One region of the Cupriavidus sp. C1SS-2L genome, then DNA from elsewhere that is predicted to be linked to it. Evidence: predicted binding sites of a transcription regulator. Region 1 holds the regulator's gene; each other region holds the start of a gene.

Region 1 (4,908 bases):
GCTCTACGAGGTTCGCCGCAAGATCTATCCGCGCTCGGTGACGGGGGCGTTCTCCAACTGGCGGGTCTGGATGGTTCTCCTGACCCAGCTCATCTACTACGGCACGCCCTGGCTGCAATGGAATGGCAGACAGGCCGTGCTGTTCGACCTTGGCGCGCGCAAGTTCTACATCTTTGGACTGGTGCTCTGGCCGCAGGACGTCATCTACCTGGCCGTCCTGCTGGTGATCTCCGCGCTATCGCTGTTCCTCTTCACTGCGCTTGCCGGGCGGCTCTTCTGTGGCTACGCATGTCCGCAGACGGTCTACACCGAGATATTCATGTGGATCGAGCGGCATGTCGAAGGCGATCGCTTCGCTCGGATCCGGCTCGATGGCGATCCGTGGAGCGTGCGCAAGTTCCGGCTCAAGGCCACGAAGCACTTCCTGTGGGTGGTGGTCGCGCTGTGGACAGGATTCACGTTCATCGGCTACTTCGCGCCGATCCGCGACCTTGGCAGTCAGGTGCTTGCCTTCTCGCTAGGGCCGTGGCAGGCATTCTGGATGCTCTTTTACGCGTTCGCCACGTGGGGCAACGCTGGCTTCATGCGCGAACAGGTCTGCAAGTACATGTGCCCGTATGCGCGGTTCCAGAGCGTGATGGTCGATCGCGATACCTATGTGGTGACGTACGACGTCGGTCGCGGCGAGCCGCGCGGCAGCCGGTCGCGCAAGGTGGACCACCATCAGGCGGGACTCGGGGACTGCGTCAATTGCAGCATCTGCGTGCAGGTGTGCCCGACGGGCATCGATATCCGCGACGGACTGCAGTACGAGTGCATCGGCTGCGGCGCCTGCATCGATGCGTGCAACCAGGTCATGGACAAGATGGATTACCCGCGCGGGCTGATCCGCTACACGTCCGAAAACGCGATGCGCAAGGCGCTGTCCGCAGCGGTTGCGCGCAAGCGTCTGGTGCGTCCGCGGGTCATCATCTACTCGGTCATCTGGCTGGTACTGGTGGCGGGCTTCGCAGCCTCGCTTGCGCTGCGCACGCCGTTGAAGGTCGACATCATTCGCGATCGTGGTGCGCTGGGCCGGGAAGTGGATGGACGCTGGATCGAGAACGTTTATCGCTTGCAGCTCATCAACACGACTGAGGCGCCTATGCGTATCAGCGTGCGTGCTGAAAGCGATGACCTGAAGAACCTGACCGTCGAATACGATCCGGATGCGCAGGCCCTGGCGCCGACCTCGAACAAGCTGGTGCCGATCCGGATCCGCGTGCCGATCGATGATGCCGCGCAGGGTACGCACAAGATCAGCGTGACAGTGACCAGCGAAGGTACGGGGCAGGGTAGTGCGCAAATCAGGCAATCTACCAGTTTCATCGTGCCGCGCAATTTGTAAAGCTAAAGGCGGTTGCAGCGCATCGGCGCTGTGCCGCACCAACCGCGAGCGCCCGGACAAGGCGCAGACGAAGGGGGCAAGACGATGCAAGAGGGCAATCCGTGGTGGAAGGAGCCGTGGCCGTGGCTGCTGATGAGCGGCCCGTTGCTGGCGATGGTGGCTTGCGGCGTAACGATCTGGCTGGCTTCCGCGAATCCCGACCGGCCTGTGGTCGAAGGTGTCGCACGCCATGGTCTGGTGGTCGAAAAGGTAGGGGCTTCCTCGGGTGGTGCCAAGGCGCCCCAAGCGAGGCAGCCATGAGGCTGCGCTGGCTGATGTGGGTACTGTGGCCAGCGTTCCTGATGGCCGGCGTAGCGACGGCGACGGTGTTTTCCGTGGTCGATCCCGGTGACCTGAATTTCTTCGGCCAGCCCATCGAGGCTTCACGCGAGGCCGTCTACACGATCGGATTCCTGCTCGCGTGGGTCTTCTGCGCGTTGTCCAGCGGCTTGACGCTGTACACGATGCCGACGAAGCTCAGCGAAACGGACGAACTGGAGTAAAAGGGAGGGCGGCCGCCTTGCCACGCAAGGCGGCCGTCTGCTTCAGCAGGAACGGCTGTAGACCTGCTTGATGCCTGCCATGTCGACGAGTTTCACATGGCGCTGGCGAATCTGGATCAGGCCGGCTTCGGCAAAGCGCGAGAAAAGGCGGCTGACGGTTTCGAGTTTAAGCCCGAGATAGCTGCCGATTTCTTCGCGGCTCATGCGCATGACGAACTCGGTCGAAGAATAGCCACGCGCGGAGAGTCGTTCGGACAGGTTGATCAGGAACGCGGCAAGGCGTTCTTCGGCGCGCATGGAGCCCAGCGTGACGAGCATGAGTTGGTCATTCGAGATTTCCTTGCCCATCAGGCGAAGGAACTGCTGCTGCAGCGATGGCAGGTCCATCGAAAGCGACTGCAGGTCGGACAGGCGCACAACGCAGACTTCGGTATCTTCGAGTGCGGTTGCGTCCGACGCGTGCTGCATTTCGCCGAGGCCGTCGAGGCCGACCACCTCGCCGGGCAGATGGAATCCGGTGATTTGCGAGCGGCCGTCTTCCGTGGTCACATGCGTTTTCAAGGTGCCGAAGCGGATCGCATAGACCGCGGTCAACGGATCGCCCATGCGGTACAGGGTCTCGCCCTTGTGGACGCGAACGCGTTCCTGCACCAGAGTGTCCATCTTCTGCAGGTCTTGCTGGTTCATGCCCACCGGCAGGCACAGTTGCCCCATGCCGCAAGTGGAGCAACGGGGCGACATCTCGGTGACGGGAATGGATGTTAGCAATTGGAACCTGCGAGTAATGAGCGGCGAGGGCGCAATGTATGCATTTTAACGCGCGATGTGATGCGGTAGGGAGTTGCAGTTGACATTTGGTGTGCTTCTCAGTGTTTTCATGCTAGCCCTGCTGGGTGGCTTTCACTGCGCTGCCATGTGCGGCGGCGTTGCGCTGGCTGTCGAGCAGCGTGCCGGGGACGTACCGGTTGCCATGGTGCGCCGGCGGCAGGACTGGGTCGTGGAATTGCTCGTCATGCACCTCGGGCGGATTTCCACCTACATGGTGCTTGGCGCGTTGCTCGGCGGGGTGGGTGCGACGGCCTGGCGGCAGGACTATCTGCCGGTGCAGCGCTGGCTGTTCGGGGCGGGCAGCGCCATGCTGCTCTTGTCCGGTTGGAGGCTCCTGCGTGGCGAGGCGTTTTCCATCGTCTGGCTGGAACAGCTTGCGGCGCGGGCCAGCAGGGCCATTGCTGCGGGCATGGCGCGTCCTGGTCGGAAGCCGCCGGTTGGCGTAGTGCGGCGCGGTGGCCTGATCCGGCGCTATGGAACAGGTCTGGCGTGGGGCCTGGTTCCCTGTGGCATGGTCTATGGTGCACTGGCGCTCGCGCTGCTGGCCGGAAATGCGCCGTCCGGGGCGCTGGTGATGGGCGCATTTGGCCTTGGCACGCTGCCGAATCTTCTGGCGCTGTCCAGTTTTTCGGGACTCCTGCGGGCCTGGTCGCGCCGGAGACGGGTCAGGATGGGAGCCGGGGTAGCAGTCATGGCGTTTGGGGCGATGGGTATCACCCGTGCGGTGTTATTGCCACATTCGCTGGCCGAGCATGGCTTCTGCCTGGTGTTCTAAGGCCCGGGGCGACGCGCTGTCGCCGCGTAGTGGTTGCAGGCGTGGGCGGGAATGCCATACAATCCTCTGCATTGCGGTATCGCGCGGCGTGTTTTCCGAGCGGCGCCTGGCAGCCCTTCCAAAAAAAGGGGCGCGCCCAGGGTTTCGGGCAATGAGCTGACATTTCGGCGCCGAACCCTTCCGCAGTCCATCCGGTTCAAAAGATCTGGTTTCAAAAGTCCGGCTGGCACTGCGACCGTGGTGCGGTCATTGCTGGCCCTGCTCCCGATATCCGTTTATTTTCTTGCGGCCTAGGCGGACGTTCGCCGGAAGCCATGTCCGTCCATTTGGGCGCGTGCAAGAGGTTCGTGCACTGGTACTTGCCGGTGACCGGATGATCTCCTGCCGGATCGACCCGGCAAATCGATGCAAAAAGAAGGTGCACGACCTTGAGGCGAAAGCGCTTCCAGGTTTGCTGCGCGACGAGATGGTGGTGGCATTCGCACCGCTGAATCCACAATGTCCAGGGCTCCGGGTTCGTCCGGGAGCAGGTGCAAAGACAGGCTGCACACCCACATGAATACCCAAGAGGCGAAAATCGTCCTCGAGACCGCGCTGATCTGTGCGCAGGAACCCCTGCGCGTAGGCGATCTGCGCCGGCTGTTCGCCGAAGATGTCGGTGCGGATACCATCCGGGTCCTGCTCGATGAACTGCGCCAGGACTGGCGCCAGCGCGGGGTCGAGCTGGTGGCGCTGGCCAGTGGCTGGCGCTTCCAGAGCCGCCCCGAGATGCGCGAGTACCTGGACCGGCTCAATCCTGAGAAGCCACCCAAGTATTCGCGGGCCGTCATGGAAACGCTGGCGATCATTGCGTACCGACAGCCGGTGACGCGCGGCGATATCGAGGAAATCCGTGGCGTGACGGTCAGCACGGAAGTGATCAAGAAGCTGGAAGACCGTAGCTGGATCGAAGTGATCGGCCACCGCGATGTGCCCGGCCGGCCGGCGCTGTATGCAACGACCAAGGCGTTCCTGGACGATCTCGGGCTGCGCACGCTCGATGAGCTGCCTCCTCTCGAAGACGCCCAGGCGCAGGCCCAGGCGACGCTGCTTGACCAGCAGGCAATAGATTTTGAAGAGCTGGCCACGGCGCAGCCGGTGGTCGGCGACGAAGAGGCCTTCCCCGAATCGGGGGCAACGCCGCCGGCAGGCGAGGTGGCTGAAGTCGCCGAAGCCGCACCGGTTGCCGATGAGTCGCCGGCCGAGGCGGCCGACGCTGTCGCACAAGCCTCCGCCGATGCCATGCACGTGGCAGACCTCGCGTCTGCCGTTTCCGAGGCAAACGGCTTCCATGCCGAAGACGCGCCGGGCGATCAGGACGGCGGCAATCCATCCGG
Region 2 (4,908 bases), on a different replicon from region 1:
CAATCCGACCCGTCGCGCCCATGCCGGCACGCGCCTTTCCTTTGCGTCCATATCGATTCCCTCCATGGTGGATGCCACCTGACTGTTGCCGTGTGGCGCGGAGCGCGACCGCTGTCAGTGCTCCTGTCGCCAATAGCGGCGTGCCAGGACTGGGCTTTAGTAATTCCCTTAAAAATATTGCAGCCTGTTGACTTCTGATGCGGTCCGGCGGTGTCAGTTGCCGGCGACGGCCTGAAGAGTAGCGTTGCCGCTGAAGCCATTTGGCGCCACCGGGATATCGCCGGGCAAGGCGGGCGGCTACGCCTCAGCCCATTCTTATCGGCCCCGGTTGATTTTCGTGCGCAGCGGAGGACGATGCGGGCAGGCTCTCGGAAAAGAGGCGTCATCCGCCGTCTGGCCTCATGCGTTGCATGCGGCCCGACGGCGGATGTGGTGCGACAGGAAAAATCGGTGCGAAGGGGTGGGGTTAGCGCACCAGCAGCCGCGAACGTACGAAGCCGGCATGCGTGCGCAGCGATTCCATCAGCACGTCGGACGGCACGCGGTCGAGATCCGTGACGACGTAGCCGGTATGGCCGCGCGTCTGCAGGTGCTGGCCGTTGATGTTGACGCCATCCTGGGCCAGCAGCGTGTTCAGTGCGGCTAGCGCGCCCGGAGCATTGCTGTGGATGTTGAGCAGGCGTGCCGGCGCGTGCAGCGGACCGGGATCGACTTCGGGAAAGTTGACGGCGCCAATGGTGCCGCCGGTGTTCAGGTAGTTCAGCAGCTTGGCGGCTACCTCTGTGCCGATGTTCTCCTGCGCCTCTTCAGTGCTGCCGCCGATGTGGGGCGTCAGCAGGACATTCGGAAGCTGCTGCAGCGGACTGACGAATGGATCGTTGTTCGTCTTCGGCTCTTCCGGGAACACGTCGATTGCCGCGCCGCCCAGGCGCTTGTCGCGCAGTGCCGCCGCAAGCGCATCGATATCCACCACGGTGCCGCGCGATGCGTTGATCAGGATCGCGCCCGGCTTGAAGCAGGCGAGCACGTGGGCATCGATCATGTTGCGCGTGCGGGCCGTAGCGGGCACGTGCAGAGTGACCACGTCCGCCTGCGACACGGCTTCTTCGAGCGTACCGGCGGCACGCGCCGAGCCGAGCGACAGCCGGGCCAGCACGTCGTAGTACACCACCCGCATACCCATCGACTCCGCCAATACGCCGACCTGAGAGCCGATATTGCCGTAGCCGACGATGGCGATGGTCTTGCCGCGCGCCTCGAACGCGCCGCTGGCGCCCTTGGCCCACTTGCCGGCATGAGCTAGCGCATTCTTCTCCGGGATCTTGCGCAGCAGCATCACGGCCTCGGACACGACCAGCTCGGCCACCGACCGCGTGTTCGAAAACGGCGCATTGAAGACCGGGATGCCAGCCGCGGTCGCGGCGTCCAGATCGACCTGCGAGGTGCCGATGCAGAAGCAGCCGATGCTGAGCAGGGCGGGCGCGCTGCGGATATCGTCGCCGCGCAGGTGCGTGGCAGAGCGGATGCCGACGAGGTCATGGCTTGCCAGCACCTGGCGCAGTTCGTCGCCGGCCAGCGCGTCGGTGCGGCGCTCGACCGTCAGGCCGGCCTCGCCAAGGCGCGCCGTGGCGCTTGCATGGATGTTTTCGAGCAGGATCGCAGTCGTCACGTTCAGTTTTCCGCGCAAGAATAGGACTCGGAGAGAACAAGGTGCGCGCCGGCAGCCTCTGCTGCGGCGCGGCAATGTCTATTCTGCGCGAAAAAGCTGCCGCGGTCCCGGTGCCCCTTCCGCCAACGTTGGCACCATCGGGAGCCGCTCAGCCTACCGGGAGCGTCCGCGTCGGTCGCCGCCGAGCGGGTCGACGATGATCATGCTTTGCTGCAGCACGCCGTTGTCGTCGAAGTAGCAGCTGAAATGGGCGGTCTGGTAGCCGTCCTTGTACATCCGGTAGGTCCAGGCCTCGCGCTTCATCAGCGGGTAGTACTGCGTGGGCTCGCGTGGCTTGCCGAAGCGCTCGAGCACTTCCTGCTTGGTCCAGACTCCGACCTGCGCCTGATAGATTTCGGCTTCCGTCAGCATTTGCCGATAGCTGACGAGCTTGCCGGTCGCGTCAAAGTCCGCGGCATAGACCGTGTGGCCGAGCGGCTGCCCCGAGTAGAGCCAGCGGGACGTGCCGTTCGGAAACCTGAAGGTATCGGTGGGCTCCCCCAATGTACCGCGAACGGCACCTTGGTCGCTGCCGATCAGTCGCTGGCCGGTCTGTTCCGGTTGCAGCGACGCGCAGGCGCTCAAGGCAAGGGCTGCCATGCAAGCCAGTGTGGCCAGGCGGATTCGCATCGTGCGCTCCCGCGGGGAAATCCCGCATGCCCGGATTGTCCGGCCTGTGGCACGGCGTGCGCAATAGCGCCGGCTGCAGTCGGCGGCGCGGGACTAGCCCTCGACCTCGCTGCGGATCAGCAGCACCGGGCGGTTGGATTTGCTCACCACGCCCTCGGAGACGCTGCCCATCAACAGACGCCGTACGCCGCGCCGGCCGTGGGTGCCCAAGACGATCAGGTCTGCGTTCCAGGTATCGGCCTGCGCGACGATGGTTGACGAAATCTGCCCGGGTGCCACCGGCTTTTCGATCAGTTGGGTCACATGCCTGACGCCGGCTGCATCGAGCCTGCTCGCGGCCTCGGCAAGGACTTTGTTGCCGAATGTCAGGATACCTTGCATCAGGGCCTTGGCGTCGAAGTAGGCGACGTCGAAAAACGCGTCGCTGTCGTCGGCGACGAACAGGGCCTTGACCTCCGCCCCCGTGGCCTTGGCGATTGTGATGGCCTGGCTCAACGCCAGGTCGGAAGACTGGCTGCCATCTACGGCGAGCAGGATGCGTTGATACATGGCGGATCTCCGGAGTGTGACGGCGGATGGTCAGGAGTGGCAAATGGTTGCCGGTACGCGTGAACGCGTTGGATTCAGCGTAGGTGCATCTGAAGGTGTCGGCTTGATGTGCATCAAGGCTTGCTGCGGCAGACGCGGCATCACGGTTCGGTCGTGCCGCATTGATGCCCGTCAAGCACCTTGGCCGGCAAATGCTTACACTGGTTCACGTCCCAGGCGGTCCGCAGCGTCGCACTCACGCCTTTGCAAGGAGCAATGAACCGATGGACTACAAGACAATCCTTGTCGCGCTGGGCGACGATCCCGCGCGCGCGGCGCGCTTGCACGCCGCGCTGGTCCTGTGCCGGCACTTCGGGGCGGGGCTGGTCGGGCTGACCGCAACGGGCACGCAGCTCGAGCCGTTCCGCGGCGCCGGCGACGAGGCCGGCAAGTACGCCGAGCAGGCGGCGGCAAGCTTGCAGCGCATCGTGGATGAGAACCTGGCGGCGCTGCAGGCTGCGGTCACGTCATCGGGCAGCGGCATGAGGTGCCGGCACGCGGTGGTCGAGGCGGAGACGGGCTGGGCGCTCGCGATGGAAGGCCGATTTGCGGACCTGGTTCTGCCGCCGGCTTTGCAGGCTGGCGACAACGCCCCCGCACTGATGGCCGAGGAAGCCGAGTACGCGCTGCTCAATGCGGGGCGTCCGATGCTGCTGGTACCGGCCGGTGCCACGCTGGCACCGCAGGGGCATGCATTGGTGGGCTGGGATGGCAGCCAGCCAGCCGCGCGCGCGGTGAGCGATGCGCTGCCGCTGCTGGCGCAGGCGTCCTATGTAACCGTGGTGGTGGTGGCCGGCGCCAGTGGCGAAGACGAGAAGGAAGCAGGCGGGGAACGGCTGCTGCAGTGGCTGGCCGCGCACGGGATCGAGGCCTGGCTGCGTGTCGAACGTGGCGGACAGCCCGGCGATGAACTGCTGCGGCTAACCTATGAACTCGGTGCCGGCCTGTTGGTGGCAGGCGGCTACGGCCGCAGCCGCCTGCGCCAACGCGTGCTGGGCGGCACCACGCGCACGCTGGTGCGGCGCGCCGGCGTGCCGCTGTTCATGTCGCACTGACGATTGCCAGCGCGTTGGCGCGCGGTAAAGCCTCAGGCCGGCAGGAAGCCCTCGACCGTCAGGTAACGCTCGCCGGTGTCATAGTTGAACCCGAGCACGCGGGCGCCGGCCGGAAGTTCAGGCAGCTTGCTCGCGATCGCGGCCAGCGTCGCGCCCGACGAAATGCCAACCAGGATGCCTTCTTCGCGCGCGCAGCGGCGCGCCATCTCGCGCGCTGGTTCGGCATCGACCTGGATCACGCCATCGAGCAGGTCGGTTTTCAGGTTCTCCGGGATAAAACCGGCGCCGATGCCCTGGATCGGATGCGGCGCGGGCGCGCCACCCGAAATCACCGGCGATGCCGTCGGCTCCACGGCGAACACCTTCAGTTGCGGCCATTTCTGCTTGAGCACCTGCGCGCAGCCCGAGATATGGCCGCCCGTGCCCACGCCGGTAATCAGTGCATCGAGGCCTTCCGGGAAGTCCGCCAGGATTTCCTGCGCCGTGGTGCGCGCATGGACGTCGATGTTGGCCGGATTCTCGAATTGCTGCGGCATCCACGCGCCGGGGATCGAGGCGATCAATTCCTCGGCGCGGGCGATTGCGCCCTTCATGCCTTTCTCGCGCGGGGTCAGGTCAAAGGTCGCGCCGTAGGCGAGCATCAGCCGGCGGCGTTCGATCGACATGCTGTCCGGCATCACCAGGATCAGCTTGTAGCCCTTGACTGCCGCCACCATCGCCAGGCCGATGCCGGTATTGCCGGAGGTCGGCTCGACAATGGTGCCACCGGGTTTGAGCACGCCACGGCGTTCGGCGTCTTCCACCATCGATAGCGCGATACGGTCCTTGATCGAGCCGCCCGGGTTGGACCGCTCCGACTTGATCCAGACTTCGTGGCCGTTTCCGAACAGCCGTCGGATGCGGATATGCGGCGTATTGCCGATGGTC
Region 3 (4,908 bases), 1.0 Mb from region 1:
ATTCGAATCTGGTTCCACCCATGCGCGACGACTCGCCTCGATTTGCCGCAAGTGGGATCCCGGCAGGAATGAGATCGGGGATCCGGCTTTTCGCGTCGATCAGAGTGGTTTCCTCCGATCAGCGAAGCACAGGACCGTGATGTCCGGAACGGCCTTGCGTCATCCATGATGACGATTGGCATTCCGCACCGGGACCTGGCTTCGCAATGAAGTCACGGCGCATTCAAACTACCAGGCTGGCCAGGTCGGGCCACCACAGCATGCGCGCAGCGGCGCCATGCCTCGGCACCCGGAGGACGGTGTCAACCACGCTGCCATCGTATTCGGCGACCAGGCGATAGCGACCGGGGGTTAGCCGGAGCATTAGGAATGGGCCGTCGGCATACGTCTGGAATACGAGCGTGCCATTGGCGCTGTAGATATTCGCTTTCACCCCGGCGATCCATGCCCGTTGCTTGCCGGCGAAAACCAGGCAGAGATTGTAGAGGCCGGCGATGTCTCGCATGTCGATGGCCTGCGCCGGATCCGCGCTGCCACTGAAGTAGGCGACGCCGTTGGCATTCGTGGCCGACGCATAGGCATGGCGCGTTGCGGCATCGGAATCGTCCGGGGCCGGCGCGGGCTGACGCGCCGCATGCTGCCGCTTGAGCGCGGCGCAGGCGCCGACGCCAACGGGCATCTGCGCTTCACTCGCGACGCGGCCTGCTCGATCCATGCTGCCCTCATGCCCGATCCGTGCCACCTGTTGCGCATATCTTGCCGGCAATGGGATCGAGGCCGCCGAAGGTCCTGCACCGTTAGCCGCACGGCAAGTTGCCAGACACAGCAGAATCAGTGCCGACCGGCGGGCCAGCACAGTGAATGCCCGTTTCAAGGCGCCTCGCCCGGGCACGGCCGGGGCAGCGGCATGCGCGAGATCCTGTTCGGCAGGAGTGCCGGGGACCGCCCGCGAATTGTCGGAGCTTCCCGCGTGCGCACGTGGTGACCGTTGCAGTTCGATAGGCATGGCGATCGGCGAGCCAGCACTCGCACTAGGCGGAAAACCGGAAATGGCCACTATGCAGGACGATGCTATGTGCGCCCGTCATCTCGAACATGCTACGGGCGACGTTCTCGATGGCCTTGCGATGAGACGAAAAGGCGGAAGCCAGATCTTCATAGAGATACGACCGTGCCCCGAAATGGTCTTCCAGCGCCTCCGCCGTGATCTCGAAGGTGGCGGCGGCGCCGTCGATCTGTGCCGGGCACTGCAAGCTGGGACCTGCCGCGCAATAAGCCGGTACGGAATCGGGAAAGAGAATCTGGCTCATGGCGGCAACCTGCTCAACTGCGATGGATCCGGGCCGCTCCGCGTGCGGCGGAGTCCGATACCTGAAGGCTAGATGCCACGACACAGCAGGACTTGATGCTTATCAAGCCGGACGCGGGCTGGGCATCCTTGGCGGCCACCATCGCGAGCCTTGACGTGCGACAACTGCGCGGATGCGCTGCGACCTACATTGCAGATGCTGATGTATCACACCGTGCAACGGAGATTGCCATGGAATATGCCACCATCCTGGTTCACCTGGATGCCAGCCGCCGCACGCACCAGCGGCTGCACATCGCTGTCCGGCTGGCGCAGGACTTTCACGCAACGCTGATTGGACTGTTCGCGATGGGCCATGCGGATCCCAGTTCCATTCGCTATCTGGTCGATGGGGACCGCTACCTTGACTCCTATCGGGAATGGCATAAGCACATCGGCGAAGTGGCACGCCATGCATTCTTTGGCGCGACGGACGAACTGCTGATCCCGACAGAATGGCATGCGCCGGAGGGGGCTGCGGCCGACAGCGTGGTTGCGCAGGCCCACACGGCGGACCTGCTGGTACTGGGGCAGCACAATCCTGCCGACAAGGATGCCTTCGCTGGGCATCACTTCGTCGAGTCGGTGGTGCTGCAATGCGGTCGCCCGGTGCTGGTCGTGCCCTATGCGGGGGTGTTTCCGCATCCGGGGAAGAACATCCTCGTCGCATGGAACGGAAGCCGCGAGGCCGCGCGAGCCATTCATGATGCGCTGCCATTCCTGCGGCGTGCGCAGACCGTCGACGTTGTCGCCTGGAACCAGCTGGACCTGGCGCTCAATCCATGGCTCTCGCCGCCGCGCTATGCGATCGAATGGCTGGCCCGGCATCAGGTGCAGGCCACGCTCCACGACCTCACTGCGGCTGACGGTGACGATATAGGGCAAATGCTGCTGTCGTTTGCCGCGGATCAGGGCTCGGACCTGATCGTCACGGGTGCCTACGGGCACGGCCGGATGCGCGAGCTGGTGCTCGGCGGCGTAACACGTACGCTCCTCGAGTCGATGACCGTGCCGGTGCTGCTGTCGCATTGACGGATTAATGGGGATCAACATGGCCCTGAACGTTCATTCATTCGCGCGGTTACAGGTGACTGTCCGGCACTTGGTGATGTGGGGCGCCGTGATGTCCAGTTGTGCCTGCACGTCGGTACCCAATTTCTTGCGGCCGCCCACGCCGCGGGCGTCGGTTCCGATATCGGTGCAGGCCGTGTGCGCTTGCGGCGGCACCGGGCACTGGCGGTCCTGCGCGCTGTCCGCGAGATTCGCCGGATAGTTCGGGTGGTCGATTCCTGGGAGGGGGGCAGATGGACTACAGAACAGTACTGGTCGCGCTTGGCACAGATGACGGCTGCGAAGCGCGGGTGCGGATGGCAGCGGAGCTCGCCGCGCGGTTTGGCGGGCACGTGGTCGGGGTCAGTGCCACCGGCATACGAATGGATCCGCTTTTTCGCGCCGGAGAGGACGCAGCAACTTTCGCGGAACGCGCGCGCCGCAGGCGCCTGGCGCAAACGGCGGCGTCCGGCGAGCTGCTCGGTGAAACCGTCAGCCAGACGGCATACGGTACGCCATTTACGCACCATGTTGTCGAGGACGAGCTCGGTTGGGTGCTGGCGCAGGAAGGGCGCGTTGCCGACATCATCGTCATTGGCGGCTTGCTGCCTGCCGGAGACAGCACGATGCAGCGAACCGCGGAGTATGTGCTGCTGAATGCCGGCCGGCCGGTTCTGCTGGTGCCGCCTCGTCCCATGCCACTGCATGGCGTGCACATGGTCATCGCATGGGATGGCAGCCGTGAAGCGGCACGCGCCGTGGCCGACGCCATGCCGTTGCTGCTTTGTGCGGCCAGGGTAACGATTCTTGCCGTCTGGGACGAGAAGGGAAGCCCCGATGCCAACAGTGAACCGGTGGCGGGCTTGCGCCAGTACCTGAGGCGACATGGCGTCATTGCCGCCGTGCGTACGGAGCAGACTTCGGGAGATGTCGCCACCGTGGTGCTTGAAACCGTGTCCGTGCTCGGTGCCGGGATGCTCGTTGCCGGCGGCTATGGGCACTCGCGTGTGCGCGAACTGATACTTGGCGGCACGACCCGAACCCTGATGCACGCGTGCCCGGTCCCGCTGCTGCTGTCTCATTGATCAGGAGTCAAGCATGGAACTGCAATTCCTGGGGGCCACGGATTCCGTCACAGGCTCGAAATACATACTCGACACCGGCCACAGCCGCGTCATGGTTGACTGCGGTCTGTTCCAAGGCTTCAAGTCATTGCGATTGCGGAACTGGGATCCGTTGCCGGTTGACCCGGCCACCCTGGATGCCGTGATCCTGACCCATGCGCATATCGACCACAGCGGCTATCTGCCACTGCTGGTGCGCAACGGCTTCCGCGGGACCGTATTCTGCACCATGGGCACCGCGCAGCTTTGCGGCATCCTGTTGCCGGACAGCGCGGCACTGGCGGAGGAGGACGCCGAGTATGCGAATCGGAAAGGCTTCTCGCGCCACCGGCCCGCTTTGCCGCTCTATACCAGCGCAGACGCAGGGCGCGCGCTGCGCCGCCTGGAACCGAAGCCTTTCGGCACGCGATTCTCGCTGACGCCCGACATTGACGCCGAGTTTCACCATGCCGGGCACATCATCGGCGCCGCTGCGGTGACGCTGCATGCCGGAGGCCAGCGCATCGTGTTCTCGGGAGACCTCGGCCGGCAGAACGATATTGTCATGCGGCCGCCCGAGTTCATCCGCGAGGCCGATTGCCTGCTGGTCGAGTCCACCTATGGCAACCGCATTCACCCGGACGAAGATCCCCTCGATGCGATCGCCGGCGTTGTCGGCAACACGCTTGGCCGCGGTGGCACGCTGGTCATTCCGGCCTTTGCGGTCGGGCGCACACAGGCATTGCTGTATTGCCTGCATCGCTTGCTCGAAGAACGGCGCATGCCCGATATCCCGATCTACCTCAACAGTCCGATGGCCATCGACGCGACGCAGATCTTTGCCCTGCATCCCGATGAACTGCGCATCGACCGGGCCGCATGCGCGGCCGCGTGCGGACTGCCGATTCCGGTGCAGAGCATGGAGCAGTCGGTCTGGCTTAACCAGGATCGCGCGCCGAAAATCATCTTGGCGGGCAGTGGCATGGCGACGGGCGGACGTGTGGTGCACCACCTTGCCACCTTCGGCAGGGACCCGCGCTGCACCATTCTGCTATCCGGCTTCCAGGCACCGGGTACGCGGGGCGCGGCACTTGCGGGCGGGCAGCGCGAGTTGCGCATCCACGGGAAGGACGTCGCGATCCACGCGGCGGTCGAGCAGATCCATGGTATGTCGGCACATGCCGATGCCAACGAACTGATGACGTGGCTCAACGGGTTCCAGGCGCCGCCCCGGCGCGTATTCATCGTGCATGGGGAACCGGACGCCAGCGATGCCATGCGCCAGCGCGTGGAGCGCGGGCTGGGATGGCAGGTGACGATGCCGGAGTACAGAAAGACTTATCGTCTGGACTGAACCGAACGCTGCAGCCAGTTCAGCCGCTGGCACTGGCTGTCAGCGCTCGTGCA
Region 4 (4,908 bases), 1.0 Mb from region 1:
GTAGCCAATCACTCCAGCTACACCGACGTGTTTCTGCTCACCGCGGTGCTCCCTGCCCGCTTCACCTTTGTGGCGAAGCAAGAGCTGCTGCAAAGTGCGGTGCTGGCGATCCTGCTGCGCCGCCTTGGCTGCGCCTTCGTCGAACGCTTCGATGCCGCGCGGGGGGTGGAAGATACCAGCGCCGTGGAAAGGCGCGTGCTGGCGGGCGATTCCTTCGTATTCTTCCCCGAAGGAACTTTCCGGCGGGAGCCTGGGCTGATGGCGTTCCGCCTGGGGGCCTTCGTGTGCGCCGCACGGGCGCACGTGCCGCTAATTCCCGTCACACTGACTGGTACCCGCTCGCTACTGCGCGACGGACGCTGGTGGCCAAGCTACGCGCCACTGACGGTTGTCGTCGGCAAGCCCTGCCTTGCCTCAGGTGATGACTGGGAGGCCCTGCTGCAGTTACGCGATGCGGCCCGCCAGGATATCCGCGCGCGACTGCAGGAGCCTGACGCGACGACCTGACTGCCTCAACCTACAGCCCTCGTGATGCCCTTGCCTATCCGAGGCAGTGCATCCAACTTATCCATGCCGCCGTTGTCAAAGAGCGAAAGAGCGGCCTTCGGCCTGGCTCATCCGAGCACCCGTTCCGTGGGCACATACGTGCAACCATGGGCGCTTGCGACGGCGGCATAGGTAACGTTGCCCTGACAGATGTTCAGCCCGGCGCGCAGGCAAGGATCTTCTTTGAGCGCACGGGACCAGCCCTTGTCAGCAAGCGCCATTGCATAGCCGATGGTGGCGTTGTTCAGGGCAAACGTGGATGTTCTGGCAACAGCCGCCGGCATGTTGGTCACGCAGTAGTGCAGCACCCCGTCCACGACATAGGTCGGATCCGAATGGCTGGTGGGACGCGAAGTCTCGAAGCAGCCCCCCTGGTCGATCGCCACGTCCACCACTACCGAGCCGCCCTTCATGCGGGCGACCATGGCGCGCGTCACTAACCTGGGGGCCTCGGCGCCCGGCACGAGGACTGCGCCAATAACCGCATCGGCCGTGAGCAGCGCGCGCTCGATGGCGTCTGCGCTGGAGTAGAGCGTGACTAGCCGATTGCCATAGACAAGCCCCAGATGCCGCAGCCGATCGACGTTGCGGTCCAGCACTGTGACACGCGCCCCCATGCCGACGGCCATCTGGATCGCGTTGGCGCCCACCACGCCGGCCCCGATCACCACCACATGGCCCGGGGCAACCCCTGGCACGCCGCCCAGCAGCACGCCCATGCCACCTCGCGGCTTCTCCAGGTAGGCGGCGGCCACCTGCACGGACATGCGGCCGGCCACTTCGCTCATGGGCGCCAGCAACGGAAGGCTGCCGTCCGGGGCTGTCACGGTCTCGTAGGCAATGCAGACCGCGCCGGATTTCACCAGCTCCGAGGTCTGCTCGCGGTCCGCCGCCAGGTGCAGATATGCATACAGAATCTGTCCGGGCTTGAGCAGTGCCCGCTCCGACGGTTGCGGTTCCTTGACTTTCACAATCATCTCGGCCGAGGCGAATACCTCCTCGGCATCCCCGGCCAGTTGGGCACCGGCCAGCTTGTAGGAATGGTCGGTGAGGCCAATTGCGGCGCCGGCACCGGCCTGCACCACCACTTGGTGACCGCGGCTGACCAGTTCGCGTACGCTGGCCGGGGTGAGTCCGACGCGGTACTCCTGGTCCTTGATTTCCCTGGGGACGCCGATTCGCATAAGGGTGGCTCACACGGGTGGCAATTCCGGGAGATTCCGGACCAGATGCTTAAATCGCCCCCAGTCGACGGCAGGATGGATCGTGGCCTCGCCGTGTCCATACGCACGCACCAGGACCGACACACGCATGGCCGCTTCGATATCGTTGGCCTCGAAGATATCGAGATAGTCATAGGGCCCGATGGTGGCGTAGCTGCCCAGCCATTTAACGTCAGGACAAGCCTTCTCTAGATAACCTGCGACACCGCGCTCGAGCGCCTCGAACGACCGGGGCTGCCGCAACGATTCCACCGATACACGAGTTTCCATGATGAAGATCGGCATCTGCCACTCCTTTTGACTGGCGGCCCCGGATAGCTGCCGCATAGCTACAGCCTAGCCCCCACTGGGGGCCGGGCTTTGTCTCAGCGCAACTTCTCCAGCAAGCGAACCACCGCACGTTCAGGTGTGCGCCGCCAAGCTTCGGATTCCCGCGTTTCCGATACGATAATTCACGGTTGCGTGTGCCATGGACGCCGGACTTTCCCTAGAGAGCACGCGAAGGAGGCCGTACTCGTACTCGTTGATCTTCAGGCCTTGCGATTGCGCAAGCTGTCAGCACAGCTCGCCAGCGTACCCGCCGCCGACAAGACCTGCTGCACCAGCGGATAAGCGAAAAAGGCCCGAATGATGTGCCGTCACGACTTCCTCCCGCGCGGGCTCGAGTTTGTTGGCGGCACAGTGTTTCGCAGAACAGCAACTTGGCAACGCGCGCGCCGCTACCTGATCCTTCAAGACCGACCCGCCCCACAGCATGGGGTGGTGCCACGGCACCCAGCGCGCCCGTCGGGCCCGGGTGTCGCCAGCTGCGCGTCCCCTGCGAGAGCACGTGTCGGCAGGCGCAGCACAAGGTCGGTCGCATGCCCGCGCGCAGCTACGTGGAAGTGATGGCACGCAATCGCCTTGCCGTAGCGGACGAGCACGCGATATGGACCTGGAGGTGGATTCAGGTAGAGGTATGGCCCTTCACTGACCACCTGCAGAACGATGTCCCGTTGAGCGTTGAACAGCGTGACGGATACATCTGACAATGCGCTGCCGTCGGCGCTGTCGAGGAAGCGCAACCGTACCTTGAACTGTGGGGCAAGGCCGCGCATGACGCTGGCCTCGTCGCTTCCAATGCCGCCCGAGAGATATTCGATCCCGTCCGCTTGCCTCAGCGGGGGAGCGTTAGTGGGCAGCGTCATGGCAACGGCCGCCTGAAGCAGCATCATGCCGGCCACGGCAGCTGAACACAAAGGCACAGCCAGACCGCGCACGATACGCTGCGAGGACTGCTCTCTTCTCAACGAAATAGTGGTCTCAACCATGGCTACTCCTGCCTACGCAGAGCCCTGACGAGGACCACGGGGCATGCCGCATGTGCTATCACGCGGCTTGCTACCGACCCCACGATGGCGTCGAGGAATGCACCGCGTCCGTGCGTACCCATGACGATCGCCTCGGCCTTGACCGCGGTGGCGTATGCGACGATGCGCTCGGGCGCGAAGCCGACAAGGGCGTGCCAGAGTGTTTGCACGTTTGCCCCCTGCAGGATGTCGATGGCGGACTTCATGACCTTGCTGCTTTCGTCGGTATGCCAGGCTTCGATGTCCTGCCTGTTGATATAGGCCTTCACCTCGCCTGACACGTCGGGCAGGCAATGCACCACATGCACGCATATGTCGTCACGGAACAACTTCCGTTCCGCAATGCATCGAGCAGCAGCATCGCTGTAGGCCGACCCATCAGTTGCCAGGACAATATTTTGCATCGCATCCTCCATTCGAAAGCAGCCAAACCTGATGCACCGCATTGAATCGACCGGCGCGAAGTCGCAGGACACATCCGCCTGTCCACTCTGTTTCAAGCTATATCCACTGAGCCGACAGTCCTTGATGCATATCAGCTTACTGGCTTGGCCCTGGCCACAACGGTCCACGCCGGGAGATTTGCGGTGGGTCAACCCGGTCGACCACGCGCCATCTAGCCTTCATAGCATGTGCGGCGCCACCCCATCGATGCTGATGAACCTGGAGGAAGTGGTATGTACAAAAAGATTCTCGTTGCGGTCGACGGCAGTCATGCGTCTCGCCTGGCGCTCTTGGCCGTCATCGATCTTGCAAAGGGCAGCAACGCCGAAGTGAAGGTAATCTACGTCGTCGACGACAGTGAAGCGTTGCTAGAGGTTGCCTTCATCAACCGCGAGGACCTGCTCCGGAACATGAAGGCTTATGGACAAGACATCCTTAGCGGATGCGGAGTTCTCCTGAAAGCTGCTGGCGTGCGCCATTCGGTGGAGCTGATTGAAAAACCTGTGGCAAAAGGGCGCATTGCCCAGACGATACTGTCGCGTGCGGCCACCTGCAACGCGGACCTAATCGCCCTTGGTACACACGGGCGCCGCGGGGTGGCACGCGTTGTCATGGGTAGCGTTGCACAGGGGGTCGTAAGCCAGAGCATCAAGCCCGTGCTTCTTGTCCGCAGCGAACCGGAAGACGAAACATGACCGGCGATTCTGGTGGCTCTATTCGGCAGATTGGTTGGCGCAATGGAGGCGAGAGGAAATCGCCAGATATGTCCCGCTCTCAACGCTTAGCTGTGGCGGCCTGTTGTTCGAACCAGCCCACTATCAGGCGCTGCAGGTCTACCAAGGCCATGGATCCATACTGCAACGTCAGCTCGTGAGACAGGACTTCATTTCCGATCCCCTCGCCCAGGTTGGTAATGCAAGCAATGGCAAGCACGCGCAGGCCACAATGCCGTGCGCTGATCACCTCCGGAACTGTCGACATGCCCACGACGTCGCCACCGATGACTTGCATCATTTGGATCTCGGCAGCGGTCTCGAATGTCGGGCCGCTGAACGCAACGTAGACGCCTTCGGCCCAAGGCAGTCCCAGCGCCTGCGCGACATCTTGCAACCCTTGCCGTAAGACCGTGTCGTACGCGTTCGCCATAGAGCAGAAACGGGGCCCGATTTGGTCATCGTTGGGGCCGATCAATGGATTGCCGGGGAGCAGATTAATATGGTCCTTGATCGCTACCAACCGGCCAGGTTCCAATTCGGGGTGGAGCGAGCCAGCTGCACAGGTCACGAATAACCGGTCGCATCCCATCCGTTTCATTGTACGGACCGCCTGCGTCATACCCGTCGTGC

The links. Region 1 encodes FNR, which switches genes on or off when oxygen is low (the NO sensors DNR and NnrR bind a similar motif). Its sites were predicted from a motif close to TTGATNNNNATCAA; they were not measured.
Region 2: the regulator FNR is predicted to act here: its motif matches at 2,991-3,004, upstream of ACIGJG_RS25190 (universal stress protein).
Region 3: the regulator FNR is predicted to act here: its motif matches at 1,403-1,416, upstream of ACIGJG_RS05730 (universal stress protein).
Region 4: the regulator FNR is predicted to act here: its motif matches at 3,644-3,657, upstream of ACIGJG_RS05880 (universal stress protein).

The regions. Positions count from the first base shown of each region.
Region 1 is NZ_CP172708.1:2,267,095-2,272,002, reverse strand. Features, by position in the region: gene ccoG (cytochrome c oxidase accessory protein CcoG) at 1-1,387, shown strand, start outside; gene ACIGJG_RS10515 (FixH family protein) at 1,472-1,687, shown strand; gene ACIGJG_RS10510 (hypothetical protein) at 1,684-1,929, shown strand; gene fnr (fumarate/nitrate reduction transcriptional regulator Fnr) at 1,972-2,697, opposite strand; gene ACIGJG_RS10500 (sulfite exporter TauE/SafE family protein) at 2,777-3,532, shown strand; gene scpB (SMC-Scp complex subunit ScpB) at 4,088-4,908, shown strand, end outside.
Region 2 is NZ_CP172709.1:1,629,939-1,634,846, forward strand. Features, by position in the region: gene ACIGJG_RS25175 (hypothetical protein) at 1-51, opposite strand, end outside; gene serA (phosphoglycerate dehydrogenase) at 467-1,687, opposite strand; gene ACIGJG_RS25185 (hypothetical protein) at 1,823-2,338, opposite strand; gene ACIGJG_RS25190 (universal stress protein) at 2,432-2,887, opposite strand; gene ACIGJG_RS25195 (universal stress protein) at 3,151-3,981, shown strand; gene cysK (cysteine synthase A) at 4,014-4,908, opposite strand, start outside.
Region 3 is NZ_CP172708.1:1,221,149-1,226,056, forward strand. Features, by position in the region: gene ACIGJG_RS05720 (hypothetical protein) at 224-1,006, opposite strand; gene ACIGJG_RS05725 (DUF1488 family protein) at 1,032-1,310, opposite strand; gene ACIGJG_RS05730 (universal stress protein) at 1,541-2,380, shown strand; gene ACIGJG_RS05735 (universal stress protein) at 2,653-3,483, shown strand; gene ACIGJG_RS05740 (MBL fold metallo-hydrolase RNA specificity domain-containing protein) at 3,497-4,855, shown strand; gene ACIGJG_RS05745 (PHA/PHB synthase family protein) at 4,895-4,908, opposite strand, start outside.
Region 4 is NZ_CP172708.1:1,247,321-1,252,228, reverse strand. Features, by position in the region: gene ACIGJG_RS05900 (AMP-binding protein) at 1-507, shown strand, start outside; gene ald (alanine dehydrogenase) at 615-1,730, opposite strand; gene ACIGJG_RS05890 (GYD domain-containing protein) at 1,740-2,054, opposite strand; gene ACIGJG_RS05885 (carboxypeptidase-like regulatory domain-containing protein) at 2,501-3,079, opposite strand; gene ACIGJG_RS05880 (universal stress protein) at 3,082-3,522, opposite strand; gene ACIGJG_RS05875 (universal stress protein) at 3,796-4,257, shown strand; gene ACIGJG_RS05870 (purine-nucleoside phosphorylase) at 4,337-4,908, opposite strand, start outside.